DNA from 3 places in the Streptomyces flaveolus genome. Region 1 is predicted to be linked to each of the others. Evidence: riboswitches for the same ligand, from Rfam matches in the RefSeq annotation. Region 1 holds a riboswitch; each other region holds the start of a gene.
The links. Region 1 has a riboswitch for cyclic di-AMP ahead of ACIRG6_RS12405 (C40 family peptidase). Riboswitches for the same ligand answer to the same signal wherever they lie in the genome.
Positions count from the first base shown of each region.

Region 2: it holds a riboswitch for cyclic di-AMP, as region 1 does, so the genes downstream of both, ACIRG6_RS19050 (M23 family metallopeptidase) here and ACIRG6_RS12405 (C40 family peptidase) in region 1, are expected to answer to the same signal.
Region 3: it holds a riboswitch for cyclic di-AMP, as region 1 does, so the genes downstream of both, ACIRG6_RS35805 (transglycosylase SLT domain-containing protein) here and ACIRG6_RS12405 (C40 family peptidase) in region 1, are expected to answer to the same signal.

Region 1 is NZ_JBIWKU010000003.1:632,021-635,288, forward strand. Features, by position in the region: gene pcrA (DNA helicase PcrA) at 1-1,254, opposite strand, end outside; cyclic di-AMP (ydaO/yuaA leader) riboswitch at 1,485-1,657, shown strand; gene ACIRG6_RS12405 (C40 family peptidase) at 1,666-2,862, shown strand; gene ACIRG6_RS12410 (tellurite resistance/C4-dicarboxylate transporter family protein) at 2,889-3,268, shown strand, end outside.
Region 2 is NZ_JBIWKU010000005.1:568,763-572,030, forward strand. Features, by position in the region: gene ACIRG6_RS19045 (PP2C family protein-serine/threonine phosphatase) at 120-1,322, shown strand; cyclic di-AMP (ydaO/yuaA leader) riboswitch at 1,583-1,740, shown strand; gene ACIRG6_RS19050 (M23 family metallopeptidase) at 1,751-2,782, shown strand; gene ACIRG6_RS19055 (aldo/keto reductase) at 2,935-3,268, shown strand, end outside.
Region 3 is NZ_JBIWKU010000017.1:114,772-118,039, reverse strand. Features, by position in the region: gene ACIRG6_RS35810 (polyprenyl synthetase family protein) at 1-294, opposite strand, end outside; cyclic di-AMP (ydaO/yuaA leader) riboswitch at 1,026-1,194, shown strand; gene ACIRG6_RS35805 (transglycosylase SLT domain-containing protein) at 1,198-1,692, shown strand; gene ACIRG6_RS35800 (HAD family hydrolase) at 1,754-2,563, opposite strand; gene ACIRG6_RS35795 (GNAT family N-acetyltransferase) at 2,798-3,268, shown strand, end outside.

The sequences.
Region 1 (3,268 bases):
GAGGCGGTCTATCTCGTCGGCGACGAACTGGGCCTCGTCGTGCTCGGTGTCGGCGACGTACCCGGTGATCTGCGAACCCGCGCCCTGGTTGGTCCACAGGTTCTTGGGGCGGCGGGACTCGTTGCGCTCGATGACCGCGTTGGCCGCGCTCAGGATCGTCTGGGTGGAGCGGTAGTTCTGCTCCAGCAGGATCGTCGTCGCGTCCGGGTAGTCCTCCTCGAACTGGAGGATGTTGCGGATGGTGGCGCCGCGGAAGGCGTAGATCGACTGGTCGGCGTCGCCCACGACGCACAGCTCGGCGGGCGGGACCTCGGCCTCGGGCGGCACGTCGACGGGGTGCTCCGAGGTGCCGACGAGCTCGCGCACGAGGGCGTACTGGGCGTGGTTGGTGTCCTGGTACTCGTCGACCAGGACGTGCCGGAAGCGGCGGCGGTAGTGCTCGGCGACGTCCGGGAAGGCGCGGAGCAGGTTGACCGTGGTCATGATCAGGTCGTCGAAGTCGAGGGCGTTGGCCTCGCGCAGCCGCGACTGGTAGAGGGCGTAGGCCTGGGCGAGGGTCTTCTCGAAGCCGTCGGCGGCCTGGGCGGCGAAGTCCTCCTCGTCGATCAGCTCGTTCTTGAGGTTGCTGATCTTGGCGCTGAAGGACTTGGGCGGGAAGCGCTTGGGGTCGAGGTCCAGGTCGCGGCAGACCAGCGCCATCAGGCGCTTGGAGTCGGCGGCGTCGTAGATCGAGAACGACGACGTGAAGCCGAGCCTCTTGGACTCGCGGCGCAGGATGCGGACGCACGCGCTGTGGAAGGTCATCACCCACATCGCGTTCGCGCGCGGGCCGACGAGCTGCTCGACGCGCTCCTTCATCTCGCCCGCGGCCTTGTTGGTGAAGGTGATCGCGAGGATCTGCCCGGGGTGGACGCCCCGCTCGCCCAGCAGGTGGGCGATGCGGTGGGTGAGCACCCGGGTCTTGCCGGAGCCGGCGCCGGCCACGATGAGCAGCGGGGAGCCGGAGTGCACGACGGCGGCGCGCTGGTTGTCGTTGAGCCCCTCCAGGAGCGCGGCCGGGTCCACGACGGGGCGCGGGGCGCCGTCCCGGTAGTACGGGTCCCGCTCCGGCGGCGCGTCGAACTTCCCGCCGAACAGATCGTGCGGAACCGGCTCCGTCACGTGATCGTCCTCGGGCGGCGGCGGAGGTTCCTCCTCGTGACCGCGCGGGGTCTGGAGGCTCGCCAGGAAGCTGTCGTCAAAGAGGCTGCTCATCGCTCTCCGAGTCTAGGGCGCCCCACCGACAACCGGCTGCCACCCCGGAAAATGGCCCGCATCGCGGAGATCGGGACTCTCGGATCAGGCGCTATCACACGGAGTGACCCTCGCGCCGAAGGTCACGAAAATGTATCGGGCATATCACCCGGCAACCTTCCCAGGCACCGCACGAGTTGGCTACGGTGCCGGACAGGTCGCACGTCCCCTCCGGCGAACGTCGCCGGGCCGCGCGGCCTCCGCCGAGTCCGGCGTGCCGTACGGCGCCCGGAGCCGGGGACCCGACCGAATTCCTGGGGTGAATCGGCCACCCGCCCTCGACGAGGGCGGCGCCGTAGGGCAATCCTTCCGAACCACCGCCCGAACCCGACAGCTAACCCGGTAGGCGGAGCACGGAAGGAGTCGCCTCCCTTGGCGTCGCACCGCAAGTCGCGCCCCACCGGTACGCGCGTAGCAGGCATACGGACCCCCGCCCTCGCCACGGCGGCCCTCACCTCCGTCGCCCTGCTGTCCCAGACGGCCGACGCCGTACCGTCGGACGACAGGCCCACCCTCGAAGAGGTCGAGAAGAAGGTCGACGACCTCTACCGCCAGGCCGGGTCGGCGACCGAGAAGTACAACGCGGCGAAGGAGAGGACCGCGAAGCAGCGCGAGCGCGTCGACACCCTCCTCGACGACGTCGCCAAGCGCACCCAGAAGCTCAACGAGGCCCGCGACGAGCTGGGCTCCTACGCCTCCGCGCAGTACCGCACGGGCGGCCTGGTCCCGTCGACCGCGACCTTCCTGCTCGCGGACTCGCCGCAGGACTACGTCGACCAGAGCCAGCTGATGAACCGGCTCACCGGGCGCCAGAAAGACGCGGTCGACGACTACGTCACCCAGCAGTCCGAGACGATGAAGAAGCGCCGGGAGGCCACCGAGAGCCTCGAGACGCTCACCGACTCGCAGAACGACCTGAAGCAGGCCAAGGCCACGGTCCAGAAGAAGCTCACCACCGCGCGCGAGCTGCTGTCGACGCTGACCGCCGAGGAGAAGGCCCGGCTCGCGGCGATCGAGAAGAAGAAGCAGGAGGAGGCCGCCCGCAAGGCCGCCGAGCTGGCCCGGCAGCAGGCGCGGGAGCGGGAGCGGCAGGAGCAGGCCGCCCAGCAGGAGAACGACACCTCGACAGGTTCCTCCGGCTCCGCCGGCACCTCCGGTTCGGCCTCGGACGGCACGGGAAGCGGCTCCTCCGCGCCGGACCCCTCGTACGGTACCAAGGCCGGGAAGGCGCTCGCCTTCGCCCGCGCCCAGATCGGCAAGCCGTACGTCTGGGGCGCCACGGGTCCCGGCTCCTACGACTGCTCCGGTCTCACCCAGGCCGCCTGGAAGGCCGCGGGCGTGACGCTCCCGCGCACCACCTACGACCAGGTCGAGTCCGGCACGACGGTCTCCGTCTCCCAGGCGCAACCCGGTGACCTGGTCTTCTTCTACGACGACATCAGCCACGTCGGCATCTACATCGGCAACGGCATGATGATCCACGCCCCGAAGCCGGGCGCGTACGTCCGCGAGGAGTCGGTCTACTACGACGGCGAGTCGTCGATCCACAGCGTGGTGCGCCCGGCCTGACGCGCGGCGCTCTCTAGCATCGACCCATGTCATCCGGCACTCGTCACCCTCTGCGCGCCTGGTGGGCGCAGCGTCCGCCGGCGGCCGGGGCCGCGGTGATGGCGACCGGCATCCTGTCGGTCGGCCTGCACCTGACGCACCACGAGTTGCTGTCCCGCATCGCGCTGGTGCTCGCCTGCGCCGCGTGGCTGGCGCTCGCGGTGAACTTCGTCTCCCTGCTGCTGTCCGACCGGGGGAAGTGGGTGACGCAGGCGGGGACGCCGGGCGCGCTGACGGCCGTCGCCGCGACGACGGTGCTCGGCACCCGTTTCTCGCTGCTCGGCTGGACGGCCCTGGCGGCGGCGCTGCTGGCACTGGCCGCTCTGCTGTGGCCGGGGCTGCTGCTGGTGGTCGTGCAGCACTGGGA
Region 2 (3,268 bases), on a different contig from region 1:
TGTGTTTGCGTCTGCGTCACCCGACCGGCCCTCACGGCTCGCTCCCCGCCCCTCCTCCGGGAAACCTGGAAGGCGGGACGGCAAGCGGCGTGGACGTGCAGGGGGGCGGGAGACGAGTGGTGCGGCCAGGTGACGTGGACGACGAGGCACCGTATGCCAGGGCCGGTGGCCGGCTGCCCGGCGACCCCGTGCCCGACCCCGGTCTCGGCGCCGCCCCGATGCCCGTACCGCCCGTCCGGCCGGCGCGGCGGCGACCCCCGTACGGCCGGACCTTCGTGCGCCTGCTCCCCGTCCTGCTGATCGCCGTGGCCGTCCTCTACGACCTCTTCACCCCCCGGTACTTCACCGCGGGGCCCCTCTGGACGGCCGCGCCCCTGGTCGCGGCACCCCTCTACTCACGTCGCGGCACCGTGCTCACCGGTGCCGCAGTGATCGCCACCGTCATCGGGCTCCAGCTGAGCAAGGGCGTCATCCACTACGTGGACTCGCTCACCGAACTGATCACCATCGCGACGGTCGCCGCCCTCGCCGTCTTCGTGAACGCCTTCGTCCGCCGCACCGACGAGCGCCTCGCCTCCGCCCGCGAGATCGCCGAGGCCGCCCAGCGCGCCGTGCTGCCCGAGCCCGCCGAGCGGATCGGCGGCTTCGAGATCGCCGCCTGCTACGAGGCGGCGCAGGCCGACGCCTTCATCGGCGGCGACCTGTACGCGGTGCAGGACAGCGCGCGCGGTGTGCGGCTGATCGTCGGCGACGTGCGCGGCAAGGGCATGGGCGCGGTGGCCGCCGTCGCCGTGGTCATCGGTGCCTTCCGGGAGGCCGCCGAGCAGGAGGCGACGCTGGAGGCGGTCGCGCAGCGGCTGGAGCGGGCGCTGGCGCGCGAGGGCACCCGGCGGGACGGGCTGGACGCGTTCGAGGGGTTCACCACCGCCGTCCTCGCCGAACTCCCGCACGGCGACGGGGTCGTCCGCGTCGTCAACCGCGGCCACCCGCCGCCGCTGCTGCTGCACGCCGACGGCACCGTGCACCCGGTGCAGGCCGGGGAGTTCGCTCTGCCGCTCGGGATGGGCGAACTGGGGGTGTGGCCCGACCGGGCGGAGCAGGCCGACTTCCCCGGCGGTGCCACGCTGCTGCTGTACACCGACGGATTGTCCGAGGCCCGCGACGCCCACGGCCGGTTCTACGACCCCCACGCGCGACTGACCGGCCGCGTCTTCCGGCACCCGGCCCACCTGCTCGACACCCTCGCCGACGAGGTGCGCCGGCACGCCGGGGGCGGCACCACGGACGACATGGCGCTGCTCGCCGTACGCCGTCGGCCCTGAGCGGGCGACGACCTTGATCAGTATCACCGGCGGTGACGACACGACCGCCCTCCGCATAACAACTGACACACCGTCATAAACGCGTGATGTGAAGTCGTGATCTGAGAGGCGGTCAACTCGCCCGGTTTTGGCCCTTCGTGAGATGTACGTCCCGGCCGGAATCCTTAATGATCAGACAGAACGGCTTGGAATCAGCACCTCGCGTCTATTAACGTTCGATAACGCAGCGCGGTCGTCCCAGCCGTCACAGAAGGCGGCTCCGTGCGCACGCGCCGAATCCCGCGAGGGAACCGGGGAACCACCACTTTGGGGTGAATCGGGCGTATGCCGCCGTGGAGACACGGCGCGTATACGCGCGTAGGAGACCTTCCTGCTCCGAACCCGTCAGCTAACCCGGTAGGCGGAAGGAAGGAAAGGAGTACGCCCACGTGGCGTCCAACCGGCCTGCCCCCGAGGCCCCGTTCGTGCCGAGCACGCACGACACCGAAACCTTCGGCTACGACGGCTACCGTGCCGAAGAGGGCCCCTGGGAGGAGTGGAACCCCACCGCGGACTCCATCCGTCCCGTACGCGGCCGGCACCGCGTCGCCAAGCAGCGCGGCGGACTCGCCCGCAGCTCCACCGTCCTCGGCGTCGGCGTCATAGCGGCCGTCGGAGCGGGCGGCATGGCGAGCGCCCAGACCGGCAAGCCGCCGGTGTCGATCTCGATGCCCGACCTGCCGAACGTCGGCTCGCTCATCTCCGACGACGAACCGGAGCCCGAGGGTTCCGCCACCCCGCTCAGCGGCATCGGCGCGACCACCACCGACACCGCCGAGGGCACCACCGACGCCGGTGAGGTCCTGCGGGCGCGCATCATGCAGCAGGCCGAGCAGCAGCAGGTCCAGGTCGAGACCAAGGCCGCGGCAGAGGCCGCCGCCAAGGCCGAGAAGGAGGCCGCCGAGGCCGCCGCCAAGGCGGAGAAGGAGGCCGAGGCCAAGGCCGCCGCCGCCAAGAAGAAGGCGGAGGAGGAGGCCGCGAAGAAGGCCGAGGCCGAGCGGCTCGCCGAGCTGGCCAAGCAGTTCACGCTGCCGACCTCCTCGTACACGATCACCTCCACCTTCGGTCAGGCCGGCTCCATGTGGTCCTCCGGCCACCACACCGGCCTCGACTTCGCCGCGCCCACGGGCACCCTCATCAAGGCCGTGCACACCGGCACGATCACCGAGGCGGGCTGGGCCGGCTCCTACGGCTACCGCACGATCCTGACCCTGGACGACGGCACCGAACTGTGGTTCTGCCACCAGTCGTCGATCAACGTCAGCGTCGGCCAGGAGGTCAGCACCGGCGACGTCATCGGCCGCGTGGGCGCCACGGGCAACGTCACCGGCCCGCACCTCCACTTCGAGGTCCACGTCGGCGGTGCCGAGGGCGGGGTCGACCCGGCGGCATGGCTGCAGGACAAGGGCCTCACCCCCTGAGAACAGGGCGTCCGGAAGGGACGCCCACCTCTGGATCCCGGTGGTCCTGACGGCGACCCCCCGACGTCAGGGCTGCCGGTTTGCGCGAACTTTGCGTCCGTTCTCGGCGCCCCGCGGAATGACCAGTTCCGAGGCGCGTGTTGTTGTAGAACATGACTTCTCTGCGCAAACTCGGCTCCTCCGACCTCGAGGTCTTCCCGCTCGCCCTCGGCGGCAACGTCTTCGGCTGGACCGCCGACCAGGACACCTCCTTCGCCGTCCTCGACGCCTACACCGCCGCAGGCGGCAACTTCGTCGACACCGCCGACTCCTACTCCGCGTGGGTCGAGGGCAACAGCGGCGGCGAGTCCGAGACCCTCATCGGCAAGTGGCTCGCGGCGCGCGGCAACCGCGCCGACGTCGTCATCGCCACGAAGGTCAGCCAGCACCCGGAGTACCCCGGCCTGTCCGCCGCCAACATCAAGGCGGCGGCCGACGCCTCGCTGC
Region 3 (3,268 bases), on a different contig from region 1:
GTCCATCACGTCGTCGTGGTACAGCGTGGCGAGGTGGGTCAGCTCGACGACCACGGCCGAGGGCACGATGCCGGGCGCGTAGGGGTCACCGAACCGGGAGGCGAGCATCACCAGCAGCGGCCGGAACCGCTTCCCCCCGGCCCGCACCAGGTGCTGGGCGGCCTCCGTGATGAACGGCACCTCACTCTTGGTTGCCTCAAGCAACCCTTCCTCGACGGCCGCCAATCCGGTCTGGACATCGGCTTCCAGAGCCTGGTCCCGCACGCTCAGCCCGAACGGCCCGACGACGGTCACGAGGGGTCTCCTGTCTGCTGGTGTCTACTGGCGATTACCTGGTTTGTCGATAGGTCGCTGCCACCACTCAAGTCAGCGTATCCGGTCACGTTTCGATCACCGCTAGCGCCCACCGTTACAGGCCGGTCGGTATCGGATCATGCACGGTATGTTTTTGATCAGGTGATATGAGCAGATATCGGTCGACATCGCCAGAGAGGCGCGCATCAGGACACGGCACGCCGGAAGCCGCCACCGAAGATCCCACCACTCCTCCCAACGGACCGCACCCCGAGAACGTCACCCGTTCGGCATCCGCGCCCCGCTCCGAACGGGTGCCCGCACGACACGACGGAACACCGGTCCGAGCCGTCGAGGGCCGGGCGCGGCACAGGACCCACACACCCGGCCGACAGCCCCGCCCCGGCTCCCCACCCAAACGGCCCGCCACCGGTGGACGGTTGGCCACCAGTTGGCCCTAATGCCCGATTTGCCGCCCTTGTTGAGGCCCGTGAGTTGGCTCACTCCACCGCGTCCGCCGACCCCCTCGCCGCACCTCCGCCGCGACCCCCGCCGGCCCTTTGCCCCGTAGGCGAGTTGAGCCTTGGCATTCGCAAAGGATCAAGTACCCCAAAACCCCCAGACCAAGGTCAACAGGCGCGTCGAGTGATTCCTGCACTTGTTCCGGACATGTGCTCTCGCATACGTTCCCGGCCTGTCAGGCGGACGCCGAATCCTGCCACCGCCCGACGCACAGTCATCCACCGAGACACTCGCAGGCAGGAGCGGGGGACCCAGGTAAGTCGCCGCGCCGGAAACCACCGGAGCGGCTCGGGGTGAAGCCGTGCCCGTCAGGGCGCGGCCGGGCACCTCCCCGCCCGAACCCGACAGCTCACCTCGCAGGCGTTGGAGAGGGACACACACATGCCTGCCATCGGTCAGAACCGTCACGCTCGAACCAGCCGCCTCGCCCGCAAGCTCGCCGTCGCCGGCACCGGCGCCGCCGTGCTCGCCCTGCCGCTCATCGGCGCCGCCACCGCGTCCGCCGCCACCCCGGCCGCCACGACCACCGCCGCCACCACGGCGACGACGGCGTACCCGGACAACCTCGACGGCTGGATCCGCGAGTCGCTGGACATCATGGCCCAGCACGGGATTCCCGGCTCGTACGACGGCATCCACCGCAACATCATGCGCGAGTCGTCCGGCAACCCGCTGGCCATCAACAACTGGGACATCAACGCGATCAACGGCACCCCGTCCAAGGGCCTGCTCCAGGTGATCGACCCGACCTTCCAGGCGTACCACGTCGCCGGCACCTCCTGGGACTCGTACGACCCGGTCGCCAACATCACCGCCGCCTGCAACTACGCGGCCGACCGCTACGGCTCGATCGACAACGTCTTCGGCGCGTACTGAGCCGACTCCGCAGCAGGACACAACCGGACCGACTGAGCTGTACCGGCGCACGCCGGGCGTGTCAGGAGGCTCCGAAGATCCGTTCGAGGACGACGGCCACGCCGTCGTCCTCGTTCGTCGTGGTGACCTCGTCCGCGACCGCCTTGAGTTCGGGGTGGGCGCCCGCCATGGCGACCCCGCGGGCCGCCCAGTGGAACATGGGGATGTCGTTGGGCATGTCCCCGAAGGCGATCGTCCGCCGCCGGCTCAGCCCCAGGTGTTCGGCGGCGAGCGCCAGACCGGTCGCCTTGGTGACACCGCACGGCTGGAGCTCCACCGTCCCCGGCCCCGACATCGTGACCGTCGCGAGCGAACCGACCACCGCGCGCGCCGTCGCCGCCAGCTCGTCGTCGGACAGGTCCGGGTGGCGCAGCAGCACCTTGCTGATCGGCGCGCTCCACAGCTCGTCGCGCCGCTCGACCCGCACCGCGGGCAGCGTCGGGTGGGGCATCAGATAACCCGGCTCGATGAGCGTCAGCCCGTCGACCCCGTCCTGGTCGACCGCGGCGTACACCTCCCCCACCTCCGCCTCGATCTTGCCGAGCGCGGTCTCCGCCAGTTCCCGGTCCAGGGTGACCGACCACAGCATCCGGTGGGCGCCGGCGTCGTACACCTGCGCGCCCTGCCCGCACACCGCGAGCCCCGTGCAGCCGAGGCCGTCGAGCAGGGAGCGGACCCTCGGTGCCGGGCGCCCCGTCACCACCAGGTGCCGCGCTCCGACCCGGGCCGCCCGTGCCAGCGCGGCCAGCGACCGGTCGGAGACGGTGTCGTCGCCGCGCAGCAGCGTTCCGTCGAGGTCGGTGGCGACGAGGGCATATGCGGTGCGGTCCATGATCAGAGAATACGGACACCGCACCTGTCCGACTCACCCACGACCGGATGCGCACGAGGACGTTCGCAGGTGTCCGAAACCTGACACAACATCGTCTAAAGGCAGTTAAAGGCCTGTGCACCAGTTGGCAACAACATGCTCTGCCTTCTACCCTCCGGGCTGCCCCGGGGGTACCTTCCTTTTGTCCAGGGGGGACTTGATCGGGGGGTCGGGTTGAACGGCGGACGTGTACGTGTGCTCAGGCCGGAGGAGCTGAGCGAGGGGGAACGGGAGCGCTGGCGCGCGCTGCGCGCCGCATCGAGGTCGCCACGCAATCCGTTCATGGAGCCGGAGTTCACCGACGTCGTGGGCCGGGTGCGGGCCGGGGCGCGGGTGGCGGTGCTGTACGAGGGCGGTGAGGCCGCCGGTTTCCTGCCGCACGAGCGCGGGCCGCTGGGCCAGGGCCGGGCGATCGGGCTCGGCGTCTCGGACTGCCAGGGCGCGGTGCTGCGGCCGGGTCTCGTCCCGGACACCCGCCAACTGCTGCGGGACTGCTCCCTGTCGAGCCTCGCCTTCGACAATCTGGAGGCCGAGCAGGGCCTGTTCGTACCGTACGCCGCCGAGGAGCACACCTCCTACGTCATCGACGTGGAGAAGGGGTACGAGGCGTACGAGAGCGTGCTGCGCGCCCAGTCCCCGAAGTTCCTGAAGACCACCCTCGCCAAG